Regions from separate parts of the Gordonia marina genome, predicted to be linked through region 1. Evidence: predicted binding sites of a transcription regulator. Region 1 holds the regulator's gene; the other holds the start of a gene.

Region 1 (7,538 bases):
CTGGGCGAGACGGCGGATCACCGCCTCGGCGTCGTCGCCCGCGTCGGCGTCGAGCAAGACCAGCTCGGGCGTGATGATCGGATCGGACATGGGTTTTCCTTCGCTGGTCGGTCAGGGTAGGGGCCGGACATCGACGCCGGCGAGGTCGAGAAGATCGGGTGTGGGGGGTGTGGTGCCGGGCAGCCCGGCGGCCGCGGACCCGTAGGCGACGGCGGAGCGCAGGCGCTCGGCGGGATCGGCGCCCCGATGCAGCGCGATCAGGTAGCCGGCGAGCGACGAGTCGCCGGCGCCGACGGTGCTGCGGACCTGGATCCGCGGGGCGCGGGCGACCCAGGTGCCCTCCGCCGTGGTGAGTAGCGCACCGCCCGCCCCGAGGGTGGTGAGGACGGCGCCGCCGGTACGCCGCGCGAGTTCGGCGGCGGCGCGGGCCGCGGGAGCCGGGTCGCCGTCCTGCGCCGCCTGCTCCATCGCCGCACCGTCGTCCCCGGTGAGTTCGGCGAGTTCGAAGGCATTGGGTTTGAGCAGGTCGGGCCGGGCGCCGGCGACGGCGGCCAGCGGCGGCCCGGAGGTGTCGACGGCCACCTTCCGGCCTGCCGCGTGCAGCCGGCCGGCCATGGTGGCGTACCAGTCGGCGGGGACGCCCGGCGGCAGTGAGCCGCAGAGGGCGACCCACTCGGCGGCGCCGGCGGCGCCGGTGATGAGCGCGCCGAACTCGGCGAGTCCGTCCTCGGTGAGGGCGACGCCGGCGTCGTTGATCTTGGTGGTGGTGCCGTCCGGCTCGGCGAGGGTGAGGTTGACGCGCACCTGGCCGTCGATCGAGACGCACCGGTAGTCGAGCGCCACCTCGTCGAGCTGGCCGAGCAGCGTGTCGCCGGCGCGGGCGGGCAGCAGGGCGAGTGCGTCCAGGCCGGCCTCGCCGATGACGCGGGCGACGTTGATGCCCTTGCCGCCCGGCTGGTCGCGCACCGAGGTGACCCGCTGCACCTCGCCGCGCTGAAGCGGTCCCGGCAGCTGGAGCGTGCGGTCGACGCTGGGGTTGGCCGTCACGGTCACGATCATGAGATCACCACTTCGATGTCGAGGGCTCGCAGGTCGGCGAGGAAGGTGTCGTCGATCCCGGCATCGGTGACGACGGCGTCGACGTCGCAGAGCGCGCCGAAGCTCACCAGATCCTCGCGATTGAACTTCGAGGAGTCGGCCAGGACCACCACCTGATTGGCCGCCGCGATCATCGCCCGTTTCGCGGCGGCCTCGTCGGGATCGGGCGTGGACAGCCCGTGGGCGACACTGAGGCCGTTGGTGCCGATGAAGGCGAGCGAGGCGCGCAGCCCGCGGAAGAAGTCGATGGTGGTGGCGCCGACGGTCGCCTGCGTCTTGCCGCGCACGCGGCCCCCGGCGAAGGTCACGTCGCAGCGCGGCAGGGTCGACAGGTGGGCGGCGAGCGGCAGGGCGTTGGTCACCACCGACAGGTCGCGGTCGGCGGGCAGGGCGAGCGCGGCGCGCAGCGTGGTGGTCCCGGCGTCGAAGATCACCGAACCGCCGGACGGCGGGAGGAAACGCTGCGCGGCGGCCCCGATCGCGGTCTTCTCGGCGAGCCGGGACTGCTCGCGCTGGGCGAGGTCGGGCTCGCCGACGGTCATCACGTCCGGCCGCACCGCTCCGCCGTGGACCCGCAGGACCACGCCCTGTTCGGCGAGGACTCCGAGGTCGCGGCGCACCGTCTCGCCGGTGACGTCGAACCGGGTCGCCAGCTCGGCGACCGCGACGCGGCCGCGCGCCCGTACTTCGCTCGCAATGGCCTGCTGGCGTTCTTCCGCGTACACCGTGCCGTCCTGAGTAGAGTCCTCGAAAGAGGGGCTGAGTTCCCAATCCCGTTTGGTTATGTCTTTGTTTACTTGTGTATGCGTTGACTCGTCAAGCGGTTTCTGTAATCTCTGTCACATGAATGAGGTGGACGCGATGGCAGCGGAGGATTTCGGGGCGACGACGGTGGTGCGGGGGACACCCGTGGTGCACGGGCTCGCGTACGGTCCGGTGATCCGGCCCGCCGAGACGCCGGAGTTCGACATCGACGCGACGGCGGTGATCGACGAAGCCCAGCGCTCCGCCGAAGAGGAACGGTTCACGACCGCGGCGAACACCGTCGCCGAACGGTTCTCGGCGCGGGCCTCGGCGAGCACCGGCAGTTCGGCCGAAGTGCTCGCGGCGACGGCCGCGCTGGCCAAGGACCGGGCCTGGATCGGCGCGGCGACCAAACTCATCGCCGGCGGTACGCCGGCGGCGGCGGCCACGGTCGCGGCGATCGAGCAGATCGCGGCGATGTTCACCAAGCTCGGCGGCCTCATGGCCGAGCGGGTGACCGATCTGAACGACATCCGTGACCGCGTGGTGGCCGAGATCCTCGGCCTGCCCGAACCGGGCATTCCGACGCCGGACCGGCCGTCGATCCTGTGCGCCGACGACCTGGCGCCCGCCGACACCGCGGGGCTCGATCCGCAGCGGGTGATCGCCCTCGCGACCCGCCTCGGCGGACCGTCGAGCCACACCGCGATCATCGCGCGGCAGCTCGGCATCCCCTGCGTCGTGGCGATCGCCGATCTCGGCGAGATCCCCACGGGCGCACTGGCTTTCGTCGACGGCGAGCGCGGAGTGGTCGGCCTCGACCCGGACGAGGCGGCGGTCACCGCGGCGGTCGCGTCGTCGAAGGAGACCGCTGCCGCGGCAGCTGCCTGGCGCGGTCCCGGACAGACCGCAGACGGTCACCGGGTGCTGATCCTGGCCAACGTGGCCGACGGCGTGTCGGCCCGGGCGGCCGCCGACCTCGGAGTGCTCGAGGGCGTCGGGCTGTTCCGCACCGAACTGGCCTTCCTGGACCGTCCGGACGAGCCCTCGGTCGCTGAGCAGACGTCGCTCTACCGCGAGGTGATCGACGCGTTCGACGGCGACAAGGTGGTGATCCGGACGCTCGATGCCGGCTCGGACAAGCCGCTGAAGTTCGTGACGCACCCGGACGAGCCGAATCCGGCGATGGGGGTGCGCGGCAACCGGATCATCCTGTCGAATCCGGAGATCCGCGCGCACCAGCTGGAGGCGCTGGCCGCGGCCGCCGAGGGCACCACGGTGGTCCCGTGGGTGATGGCGCCGATGATCGCCACGGTGGCCGAGGCGCGCGAGTTCGCGGCGCTGGTGCGCGAGCGCGGGATGATCCCGGGTGTGATGGTCGAGGTGCCGTCGGCCGCGGTGATGGCCGGCCAGATCCTCGCCGAGGTCGACTTCGTGTCCATCGGCACCAACGACCTGACCCAGTACACGATGGCCGCCGACCGGATGTCGCCGGAACTGGCATCGCTGACCGACCCCTGGCAGCCCGCCGTCCTCGCGCTGATCGAGCGCGTGGGCGCTGCCGGTACCGAGCAGGACAAGCAGGTGGGCGTGTGCGGCGAGGCCGCCGCCGATCCGCTGCTCGCGTGCGTGCTGGTGGGTCTCGGCGTCACCTCGCTGTCGTCGGCCCCGGCCGCGGCACCCGCGGTGGGGCTCAAGCTGAGCACGGTGACCCTGGATCAGTGCCGCGCGGCCGCGCAGGCCGCGGTGGCCGCCGACAGCACGGCCTCGGCCCGGGAGGCGGCGCGGGCGGTACTCGGCTGACGATGAGCGACGTCGTCTACGAGCCGACGATCCTGAAGCGGTACACGACGCTCTCCAACGCGATCGACGTCCTGCTGAATGAGCGCGTCACACTGCTCAGCCCGCGCACCTGGGTCGACCGGAACGACAGCGGGTTCATGGATCACTACTGCGCACTGAAGGGTTCGTCTCGCGTCAGCGTCGCGTGCTTCACCCAGTCCACGGAGACCTATCACCACTGGGGCGTCTTCGCGGGCGGCACGGACGGCGTGCGGCTCGAGATCAGCAAAGCGAAACTGCTGGCGAGCATCGCAGGCGACCCGGCCTACGCGTCCGGTCCGGTCCGCTACCTCACCCTGGACGAGATCGAGGAAGAGGCCGGCGACTCCCGGCTGACGGCCGACGATCTGCCGTTCGTCAAACGGCACGGTTTTCGCGACGAGAACGAGTTCCGCATCGTCCACCTCGGGAGCGGTGACGGGCCGCCGGTGCACCACATGCCGATCGAGCGAGGCTGGATCAACCGGATCTCGTTGAGCCCGCTCCTGCCGGAGGGGCTGATCGAGACGATGAAGGCCGCGCTACCGGCGCTGCCCGGCTGTGCGGACGTGAAGGTCGTGCGGTCGAATCTCTGCGAGAACCAGCGGTGGACCCGAACGGGGGAGTCGATCACTCTGTAGGACCGCGGCCACCCGAGTGGGGATCGCGATCCCCACCCCGGCGGCCGGGCGCGGTGTGGATGTCCGGATCAGATGCGCCGCAGCACGGTCACGACCTTGCCGAGAATGGCGGCGTCGTCACCGGGGATCGGCTCGAAGTGCTCGTTGTGGGGCATCAGCCAGACGTGACCGTCGACCCGCTTGAAGGTCTTCACGGTGGCCTCGCCGTCGATCATGGCGGCGACGATGTCGCCCTGCTCGGCCACGTTCTGCTGGCGCACGACCACCCAGTCGCCGTCGCAGATCGCGGCGTCGATCATGGACTCGCCGACCACCCGCAGCAGGAACAGGGAACCCTCGCCGACCAGCTCCTTGGGCAGCGGGAAGACGTCCTCGACGGCCTGCTCGGCGAGGATCGGACCACCGGCGGCGATACGGCCGAGGACCGGAACGAACGCCGGTGACGGCATACCCGGCTCGTCACCGGCCGCGTCGCCCGGCGGCGGGGGACGATGGTCGTCGCGGACGTTCACCGCGCGCGGCCGGTGCGGATCGCGCTTGAGTAGCCCGCGCCGCTCCAGGGTTCGCAGTTGGTGGGCGACCGACGACGTCGAGGTGAGTCCCACGGCCTCGCCGATCTCCCGGATGCTCGGCGGGTAGCCGCGCTCCCGGACGGACGAGCGGATGTACTCCAGGACCTCGCGCTGGCGCTGGGTCAGTGAGGCCTCCAGGGTCGCCGTCGACAGCAGCGGGTCGACGTTCGACGTGTTCTGCGGTCCGTCGGTCATCTGAGGTTCCTTTCCTCGTCGGTGATCCCCAATCTAGTCGACTAGGTCACAGAACTCAAACAATTGTTCGACGTGTCGGGACGGTTGTCGGACCCATGGTGTTAACTGTCGAACAAGAGTTCATCGAACATACGAACGATGGGAGTTAACGATGACCGGATTGCTGAAGGACCGTGACCGCCGAGCCGCCGGAACGGCCGCCTCTGTGACCATGACCTGCGATGTTCCGATCGTCGTCGGTACGCGCGTCCGTCGTGCGGTGCAGGCCGCACCGACGTGCCGGCCGACCGGACGCAGCCCGCAGAGCCGCACCGGAGTGCTGCGCACGGTGCCCGCCGCCGCTCGATCGAACATCCCGGAGCGCCGGGAACGTGTCCGGGTCCCGGGCGTGGCGAGCGCCGGTTCGAACACTCCGGCCACGACCGCGCGGCCGTCCTCGGCACCGGCGCGGCGGACCGCCGGCAGCCGTCGGCGGTGGGCGGCCGGGGTGCTGGCCGGGCTGGCGGTGGCGCTGATCGCCGCGGTGATGGGCATCGCCGGGCACGACTACCAGAGCGCGGCCACCGGGACACCGGCGGCGACGCAGGTCGTGCACGTGCGCAGCGGGGAATCGCTGTCGTCGCTCGCCGAGCGGATCGCCCCCGAGCTGCCCGCCGAGTCGGTGATCGCCACGGTGCGGAACCTGAACGGGCTGGACGGCACCGGGCTGCGCCCGGGTCAGGCGCTCGTGGTTCCCGCATACCGCTGAACGCGCGTGGGATCGGGATGCGCGGCGGGTACGCTGAGGGCATGCGATGCCCGTTCTGCAAGAACGACGACACCCGAGTAGTCGATTCGCGCGCCTCCGACGACGGTCTGGCGATCCGGCGGCGCCGGTCGTGCGGTGCGTGCGGCCGCCGGTTCACCACGGTCGAGTCGGCGGTGCTCGCCGTGGTCAAGCGCAACGGTGTATCCGAGCCCTTCAGCCGCGAGAAGGTGATGAAGGGCGTCCGCCGCGCCTGCCAGGGCCGCCAGGTCGACGAGGATGCGCTCGCGAAACTCGCCGCGGCGGTGGAGGACACGGTGCGCGCATCCGGTTCCGCCGAGATCCCCAGCAATGAGGTCGGCCTGGCCATCCTCGGCCCGCTGCGCGACCTCGACGAGGTCGCGTACCTGCGGTTCGCGTCGGTGTACCGATCGTTCGAGTCGGCCGACGACTTCCAGCGCGAGATCGACGATCTCCGCGCGGGCCGCAAGCAGCCCGTCGCCTGACATCCGGCCGTCGCGGGTTCCGCGCGACGGTCAGGTGAACGTGTCGAGCGCCTTGATCACACGCTTCTCCGACACCGGCCCCGCGGTGCCCAGCTGCTGGGCGAAGAGGCTGACGCGGAGTTCTTCGATCATCCAGTGCGCCAGGTCGTTCAGCGCATCCTGGCGGTGCGCCGGGACCTGTGCGAGACGCTGATTCCAGTGCGCGATCACCCGGTCGACGGCGTCGAGACCGGTCGCGTCCCGGGACGCCGAACCGGGTAGCGCCTCCAGCCGGGCACGAGCGGCCTTGAGATAGCGGGGCAGATGCCGCAGGTGAGTCAGCGCGGTGTCGCGGACGAAGCCGTCGTACACCAGGTGCGCCAGTTGCTCGGCGACGTCGTCGGCGGCGACCGAGCCGCTGCGCGCGTCGATCGCCCGGCGCAGCGGGGCGGTCTCGGCGAGAGCCGCCGCGGCGACGGTGAAGTAGTCGGGTGCGGCGGCGCGGACGGCCGGTGACAGCCGCTGCGTGAGCGCGGCGAAATCCGCGGGGGTGCGGATCGCGGCCACGCCGGGTTCACCGGCCAGGGCATCCGCGATCGCCCGGCGGGTGCAGTCGGCGAACAGGTCGTCCGCCCGCCGGTACGGGCTCTGGCTGAGGGCAAGTCGTTCACCGGGCGGCAGCGTGTTCGCGATCTTCTTGGTCAGCGGGGTGATCGCGTTCTCCAGCAACACCTGCGCCCCGGCGCGGATCCCGGCGTCCCGCGCGGTGGGGCTGGTCGCGTCGACCACCCGGACTCCGGCCCCGGCCGGGCGCAGGGTCGGGTAGGTGACGACCGGCTGACCCGCGACGGTGGCATCGATGCGCTCCGGAAGGGCGCCGATGGCGTCGTCGGTCCAGCGCTGGTGCACCGGCGCCGCTGCGGCCGTCGTCGACGGGCCGGAGAACTCGCGGCGGAGTTCGTCGAGGGAATCGCTGCGGGCGACGATCTTTCCGTCCGGGCCGGTGACCGCGAAGTGGATCCGGAGGTGCGGAGGAAGGTTCTCGACGCGAAAGTCGCTCGGGGACAGGGTGATCCGCGTGATGACGCCGAGCTCGCGGGCGAGGGCCGGCACCAGTGGCTCCGACCGCGGCTCCAGCTGGGAGAGGGCGAGGTCGGCGTACTGCTGCGCCGGCGACATCGACTTGCGCAGGCCTTTCGGCAGCGACTTGATCAGCGCGGTGGCCAGCTCGCTGCGC
Region 2 (7,538 bases), on a different contig from region 1:
GTCAAGCGCGTGTGGCTGATCAACGACACCGACGATGACGACGACGCGGTCAGTTCGTACAGCTTCGCCGGCGGGAACGGCGGCGTCGTTTACGGCCAGGAGGCGTTCCGCGTCGAATCGTGCGCCGGCTATGCCTCCGCGCGACCGGTCATTTCGGTGACCGTAAACACAGACTCGGTGAAGGGCATCGTCACGTACACCGGTCGTCCGTTCACGATGGGCTGATCCCCGGTCACACTGACACGACGTCGGGCCCCGTCTCTGCTGAGAGGGGCCCGACGTCGTGTCGATCCGGCTCGCCGGCGAGAGCTATTCGATTCGGCGCGCGGTGACCAACGTTCCGACGAGCCGTGAGATCGTCGTCTCCGGAAAGGTCCTAGTGACCACATCCGGATCGGTCAAGGGTGCGTCGGTCACGGAGGGTTACCTTGTCGGTTGTCAGCTGAACTTCGGTGCCGCTGCCGGTGCCACCGGCGGCCTGGGCCAGGACTGGGACGTGACCGGCGGCACCGTCGGCGATTCCAGTCAGAAGGCGAATTCCAAAGCCGGTTTCGCGCTCGGCCCCGGATCGGCGAGGTTCGTTCCGGTGGTCCGGCAGGAGATCAACGACACGGTTGTGACCAGCGTCTACTTCACGGGCGACCGGGGCGGATTGGTGTACAGCCAAGAGCGCTTCGGCGTCAACGGCTGTGTCGGCTTCGCCCAGGCGCGTGCGCTGGTGAATGTCCGATTCGCGGCCGACGGCAATCTCGGCAACGCGACTCTGTACGGAGCGCCGTTCAGCATCGGTTGACCGCTTCTTCGCGATACCCGGATCGGGCCCCGTCTCTCCTCGAGGCGGGGCCCGAGCCATATCGTCGTCTGGGGGTGTTCCCCGCCTTGCCGATCGGGCGGGCGGCGGGATCGTCGGACCAAGTCGCTCCGGGGCTTGGCTTCGACTCGCGCCTCGCCCTTGCGGGCTCGGCGCGGCTCAGCCGGCGGCGGGTGTGGCGGGTTGCCGTGCGGGGCCGGACTGCCCGTCGCGCCGCTCCGGGACGCGCTCAGCCCGCGGCGCCACCCCGAGCCCCGGCATGGCGAGGGCATGTCGCTGAGTGGTCAGGCCGCGTGGTCGGCCGGGGTTTCCGGGTCGGCCCAGAGTCGGGTGAGTCCGAGTCGGGGTTCGTATTCCTTCTCGATGATCGAGCGGGAGTCGTTGCGCCGTACCGCATCGTGGGTGGCGGGAGTGCCGGGTGGGTGTGGTGGCCCGTGGACGCGGTCGGCGATCTGTTCGGCGAGTCGCTGTGGATGGTGCAGCGGATTGAGATTCCAGGGGCGACGGGCGCCGGTGGGCCGCCACACCATGCGTCCGGCGTCGCGACCGGTATGCAGGATGTCGGTGGTCCAGTGACCAGGCAGTGGACCTTCGGCGCGGTTGTGGCCACCGCATGCGGCGCCGAGGGCGTCGATGTCGGTGCGTCCGTCGTTTTCCCAGCGGGGTGAGTGGTGGGCTTCGGTGCGGGCGAAGGGCATGTCGCAGGCCGGTGCGGTGCAGCCGCGATCGCGGGCGAACAGCATGAGCCGTTGTGCCTTGGAGGCGGAGCGCCGTCCACGCCCGAGGTAGAGCGGCTGGCTGGTGTGGTCGCGGAAGACGGCCAGGTACGGCCGCGCCTGGTTCCGGGAGGCGAGTTCGATCAGGTCGCTGACCGGGATGAGGGTGCCGGTGGCGGACTGGGCGATCCCAGCGTGACGGGCGAGGTCGGCGTCGGACACGGTGATCACCAGATCGGTGGAGATGGTGCCGGGCTTGCCCAGGCCCCCGTGGGCGATCACGAAGTCGAGGGCCGCCTCGAAGGCGTCGTGACGGCGTTGCCCGGGAGCGCGGGTGTCGCGTTCCCGGGCGGCGGCCAGAGCGTCGGCGTCGGGTTCGTCGCCGGCCGGGTGCGGGGAATCGGGATCGGCGGGGTTGTTGACCCCCGGGGCGGCCCACGTGGTGAGGATGAGGTCCAGCTTGGCGCGCGCGGACGGGGTCAGGTGTCCGTCGATCTCCGACATCAGGTCGTCGTCCTGGCCGTATACGGTCAGATCCCGCCGGCGTTGCCGATCCTCAGGATCGGTGTAGTCCCCATCGGGGTTCAGATACGCCAGCAGATGCGCTCCCACGCGGGCCAGATCCTTGGGGTTGAGGTCTTTCGCCGCCTGGACCAGACGCTCCTCGGCATCGGCAATCACCTGCGGGCCGAGGCATTCGGGGATCTTCGCCAGGACCGCGGAGATCACCTCCACGTGCCGGGCACTGATCAGGCCGTCGGCGACAGCCACGGCGGCCGCGGGCATCACCGGATCCAGTGTCTCGCCGGTCAAAGCCGTCCGATGGGCGAGGCGATTGGCCAGGGCGGTGCGGGCCCGGGCCTGACCCAGCCCGAGGCGGTGCCCGTAAGCGAGGTAGCTGATCATCGTCAGATACCCGGTGGCGCGATCGACCGAGCGGTCATTGCACTCGGCATACAGGCCGGCGGAGAGCCCGTCGTGGCGGCGCCGGACCCGTTCGGAGATCTCGGCCATATCGGCGACCTGCCGCACCGACCCAGACGCCAGCGGCGTGTCACCGAGCACTGCCATCGCCGTGTCGATGATCTGCCACAACAACATCGGATCATCCGGAAGAGATACACCGGTCGCGGTTTCCAGCTGATCGGGGGTGAGCGGGGCGGCACCGGCGTCGTCGAGCCCGACCGGTGTGTCGTCACCGAAATACATCGACCCTCACCCCCTGCTGAGCTTCCGATAGAAATCGCTCATACGTTCGAGTTCTGCCTTCAAACTACGCCTTACCACCGTGATGTGCAAGTGTTCGAACGGGTGGAGTCCGGTGGTGGCGGAGCCTGATCTCGACTCCGCTCGATCGGCGTGGGGCGGGCGGATCCGGAGAACTCGGCGTTCTTCCCGGCCTGGCGTGACGGTGATCCTGGTGTGCGGACGGTGGTGGGTTCGCGGATCGAGGGGATCGGGCGTCAGCGGGTGGAGCCCGGCTTCTTGCTGGCGGTGGTCGACCGGATGGTGTCGGTGCCCGATGCCGCTGCTGTCGCGGCGATCGCTCATCTGGAGGCGGTGACCGGCCGGCGTGCTGGTGCGTCGACCGGGACCGGGTTGTGGGCGGCGTACCGGATCGTGGGCGAGTTGCGGGATGCGGGTCGTACCGGGAGTGTGGTGGCTCTTCTGTGTGATTCCGGTGATCGCTATGTGAATAAGTACTACTGCGCGGACTGGCTGGTGGATGAGGGGCTGGATCCTGCGCCGTACGCGGCGCGGCTGGAGCGGTTCTTCGCCGGGGGCGGGCTTGACTAGGGCGCGTTTCGACACGGGCTCGGCTAGCGCCTCGCCCGGCTCAACGGGCTGTGCGGGGCGTTTCGGCACGGGCTGTGCGAGGTGTTTCGCCCGGCTCCAACGGGTTGTGCGAGGCGTTTCGACACGGGCTCGGCTAGCGCCTCGCCCGGCTCAACGGGCGAGGCGGGGGCGTTTCGAGACGGCGGTGTGTGGGGGCGGCGGGGGCGTTGCGAGACGGCGGTGTGTGGGGGCGGCGGGGGCGTTGCGAGACGGCGGTGTGTGGGGGCGGCGGGGGCGTTGCGAGACGGCGGTGTGGGGGTGCGGGGGCGTCTCGACACGGCTCAGCGGCATAGGCGGCCCGCCCGCCGGTGAGGAACCCTTCGGCAAGCTCAGGATGAACTTCGTGACGAACCGTGTCGAAACGACCCTCGATCAGCGGCGGTAGCGGTCCAGGTTTCCGCTGAGTTCGGTGAAGACGTCGTGGTTCAGGCGGAAGGCCCGGCGGACCTCGTCGACCACGGTGAGCCGTTGCTCGTCGGTGAGTGTCGCGCCGATCGCGTCGAGCTTCACCCGGTACTCGTCCTTGTACGGCTTGCTCTTGCCGATCTCGGCGAAGTCGTAGAAGGCGAGGCCGGCGCCGTCGAGTCCGAAAGCGCGGTCCAGGATCTTGCCGACCGCCTGGCCGCCGGAGAGATCGCCCAGATAGCGCGTGTAGTGATGGGCCAGGTACTGCCCGCCCCAGGCGGCGCTGGCCGCGATGGTGGCGGCGTACGCGTTGGCCGCCGCGGAATCGGTCTCGTGCGACTCGCCCGGTGCCCAGTAGTCCAGGTCCGCGTCGATCGCGGCCAGTCGTTCCAGTCCCGCGTCGATCACCGGGCCGGCGACGGGATCGTCGGTGAGCTCACGGCCCAGCCGTTCCAGCGTCGCGTACACCGGGCGGAGTGCTCGCAGGTAGTCGGCGTAGCCGGCCCGGTTGACGTGTCCGCCGAGCAGCTGATCCATGAACGCCGAGTGCTCGGCCTCGTCGTGCTCGATGGCCGAACCCTGCTTCATCGCGGCGGACAGGGTGAGTCCGGCCAGCTCGGCGGGTTCCAGCGGGGTCGTGGTCATGGCACTAAGGGTACCCTGTGCTGATCGCGGGGGTCAGAGCGAGTGGCGCGGCCCTTCCGGCGGGTACTGGCCGGCGGCCGGATCGGGCAGACCGGGTGCCGGCGCGGGGGCGGCCGGGCGGTTCGCGCCGAGCAGGTCGCGGATCTCGGTGAGCAGGCCGACCTCGGTCTGCTCGGCCTCTTCCTCGGCCGACGCCGAGCGGCGGGCGGCCGCCAGCTCGTTGAGCTTGTTGTACGGCACGATGATCAGGAAGTAGACCACCGCGGCGACGATCAGGAAGTTGATGAACGCGGCGATCACGGCACCGAAGTCCATCACCGTGGACGGCGAGCTGTCGACCAGCTGATAGGTCAGGCCACAGACCTGGACGGCGGCGGCCTGCGCCTTGTCGGCGCCGGTGGCCATCGTCTGGCCACAGTCCTGGCCGGTGGGGATCGCGGCCAGCAGCGGGCTGATGATCTTGTCGGTGAACGCGGTCACGATCGCGGTGAACGCGGCGCCGATGATGACGGCGGTGGCCAGTTCGACGACGTTGCCGCGGAGGATGAATTCCTTGAAACCCTTGAGCACGGGTCGAGTGTAACTCAGTGAATCACCAGCGTCAGGGCGTTAGCCAGCCCGGCGGCGGCCACCCGGTGCGCCGCGTCCTCGTCCATCGCGAGCAGCACGGGCGCATCCGCGGCGGCGACGGCCGATCGCGGCGGGGCCGCGGGCACGGCCACCACGGCCCCGGCCGCGAGCAGGTGGGCGTCCTCATCGAGCACGTCCACGACGTCCCCGGACCGCAGCAGCCCGGTCACCGCGGCGTCGGCCGGACGGACCGGAACCAGTCGTGCCCGCGGATCTCCGGTCACCGCCGACGGCAGCCGGGAGCCGAGCAGCCGCGTCGCGGTGAGGGCTTCGCCCGCGGCGACGGCACCGGTCAGCCGCGAGCCGGTGGCCTCCCGTTTCTCATGCAGTGCGCCGAGCGCGACGTCCCGGGGGACGCGGGTGACGCGCAGGTCATCGTCGGACAGCACGACGCCCGGCCGCAGATCCCGCGCCGCGACGACGACGGTCCGATCCCGTCCGTCGGCCGGCCGGGCGACGAACAGTGCGGCCGCCGCCAGTACGCAGACGACGGCGATCGCCCGGCGGACGGTGGCCGCGCGGACCCGGGACAGCGAACCGGTGGTGATCGGAGTTCTCATGCTTCGACGCTGACACCGATCGCCGCCGCCTGCGACCGGCTGTCCACAGGCCCGTACGAGTGGATGCGAAGATGTCCACATGGTGCAGGGACGACTTTCGAGCTGGATCTCCCGTGATGTCAGCGGCGGCATCCTGCTGGTGATCGCCGCCGTGATCGCCCTCGTCTGGGCCAATTCGCCCTGGCGAGCGGCCTATCACTCCCTGTTGGAGACCGAGGTGGGGCCGTCGTCGCTGCACCTGCGGCTGACGCTCGGGGAGTGGGCCGCCGACGGTCTGCTGGCCCTGTTCTTCTTCATCGTCGGGATGGAACTCAAGCACGAATTCGTGACCGGCAGCCTGCGCAACCCGCGCCGCGCCGGGGTCCCGGTGGCCGCTGCGGTCGGCGGCATGGTGGTGCCCGCGCTCTGCTACGCGGCGATCGTCGGTCCGCTCGACGGCGACGCCGTCGGCGGCTGGGCCATCCCGTCGGCCACCGACATCGCCTTCGCGCTCGCCGTGCTGGCGATCTGTGGGCGCGGGCTGCCGATCGCGCTGCGCGTGTTCCTGATGACCCTGGCCGTGGTCGACGACCTGCTCGGCATCGCCGTGATCGCCACCGTCTACACCGAGCACATCGACCTGCCGCTGCTCCTCGAGGCGCTCGGCTGCGTCGTCGTCTTCGGCCTGCTGGTGCGGGCCCGCCGCCTGTACTGGTGGCTGCTGGTGCCGATCGCTGTCCTGACGTGGGGCCTGGTGCACGCCTCCGGGGTGCACTCCACCGTGGCCGGGGTACTGCTCGGGTTCACCGTCCCGGCGGTCGCGCGGCACGGCGAGGCGCTGCCGCGGGCGATCGTCGGGGCGCACGCGCTGACGCCGTGGTCGTCGGGCGTGGCACTGCCGCTGTTCGCGTTCGCGGCGGCCGGGGTGACCGTGGTCGGGGTCGGACACATCGTGCAGCCGGTGAGCGTCGGCGTGGTCGTGGGCCTGGTGGTGGGGAAGGTGGCCGGCGTCCTCGGCACCACCTGGCTGGTCACCCGGTTCACGCCGCTGCGCCTGCCCGATGCGATCGGCCTGCGCGACCTGCTGCCGATCGGTTTCCTCTGCGGCATCGGTTTCACCGTCGCCCTGCTGATCGCCGAGCTGTCGTTCCCGGACGAGTCCGCAGGCGGGCACACCGCCGCGGCCAAGGTGGGCATCCTGGTCGGGTCGTTGCTCGCCGCCGTCCTGGGCGGCGCACTGCTGCGCTGGGATGCGGGCCGGGCCCGCAGCGCGGACATGAATCGCGACGGTGTGCCCGACACGGACACCCGCGCGATCGAATGATCGCACCCCGATTGGCACTCGGAATGATCGAGTGCCAATGCGGGTTACACTGAACACCGATCTTTACCTGATTTCTCGGAGGTATTCGTGCCCACCTACAGCTACGCATGCACCGACTGCGACAACAAGTTCGACGTCCAGCAGTCGTTCTCCGACGATGCGCTGACCACGTGCCCGCAGTGTCAGGGCAAGCTCCGCAAGCTGTTCAACTCGGTCGGCGTGGTCTTCAAGGGCAGCGGCTTCTACCGCACCGACTCCCGCAAGGGCTCGGTGCCCTCGGGGTCGTCCAACTCGTCGTCGAGCGGTTCTTCGTCCGAGAGCTCGTCGTCGAGTTCTTCGTCGTCCAGTACCTCGTCGTCGACGACGTCGACCACCAGCGCCGCCTCCTAGCGTCGGGGCGTTTCGACACGGTCCTCGCCCCAGGGGCTCGGACCGGCTCAACGGGCTGCTTTTTGCGCGCTCCTTGTGTAGCTCCTTGAGTCGGTGAGGAGCGAAGCGACGAACCGTGTCGAAAGGTGCGCGGGCTCAGTCGGCCGTGGCGGGAACGAAACCCCTCGACGGGGTGAGGATCCAGTGCGCGCGGACGTCAGTCGGGTCCTCCGGCAGATCGTGCTCCACCAACTCGCCGTCGT

What was found. The regulator LexA, encoded in region 1, represses DNA repair genes until DNA is damaged. The targets are predictions, from matches to a motif close to CGAACANNTGTTCG.
Region 2: a site for LexA is predicted at 2,772-2,785, ahead of ACSEEN_RS01370 (DUF222 domain-containing protein). Genes of this name have one in related genera too.

The regions. Positions count from the first base shown of each region.
Region 1 covers NZ_JBPSDN010000025.1:17,968-25,505, reverse strand. The annotation lists gene ACSEEN_RS15315 (PTS fructose transporter subunit IIABC) at 1-90, opposite strand, end outside; gene ACSEEN_RS15310 (1-phosphofructokinase family hexose kinase) at 112-1,059, opposite strand; gene ACSEEN_RS15305 (DeoR/GlpR family DNA-binding transcription regulator) at 1,056-1,823, opposite strand; gene ACSEEN_RS15300 (phosphoenolpyruvate--protein phosphotransferase) at 1,942-3,645, shown strand; gene ACSEEN_RS15295 (hypothetical protein) at 3,648-4,304, shown strand; gene lexA (transcriptional repressor LexA) at 4,373-5,071, opposite strand; gene ACSEEN_RS15285 (LysM peptidoglycan-binding domain-containing protein) at 5,223-5,819, shown strand; gene nrdR (transcriptional regulator NrdR) at 5,861-6,322, shown strand; gene hrpA (ATP-dependent RNA helicase HrpA) at 6,353-7,538, opposite strand, start outside.
Region 2 covers NZ_JBPSDN010000002.1:88,511-96,048, forward strand. The annotation lists gene ACSEEN_RS01360 (MspA family porin) at 1-225, shown strand, start outside; gene ACSEEN_RS01365 (MspA family porin) at 284-793, shown strand; gene ACSEEN_RS01370 (DUF222 domain-containing protein) at 1,096-2,736, opposite strand; gene ACSEEN_RS01375 (hypothetical protein) at 2,950-3,324, shown strand; gene ACSEEN_RS01380 (biliverdin-producing heme oxygenase) at 3,736-4,413, opposite strand; partial or broken gene mscL (large conductance mechanosensitive channel protein MscL) at 4,462-4,983, opposite strand; gene ACSEEN_RS01390 (SAF domain-containing protein) at 4,998-5,603, opposite strand; gene nhaA (Na+/H+ antiporter NhaA) at 5,683-6,906, shown strand; gene ACSEEN_RS01400 (FmdB family zinc ribbon protein) at 6,994-7,296, shown strand; gene ACSEEN_RS01405 (5-formyltetrahydrofolate cyclo-ligase) at 7,432-7,538, opposite strand, start outside.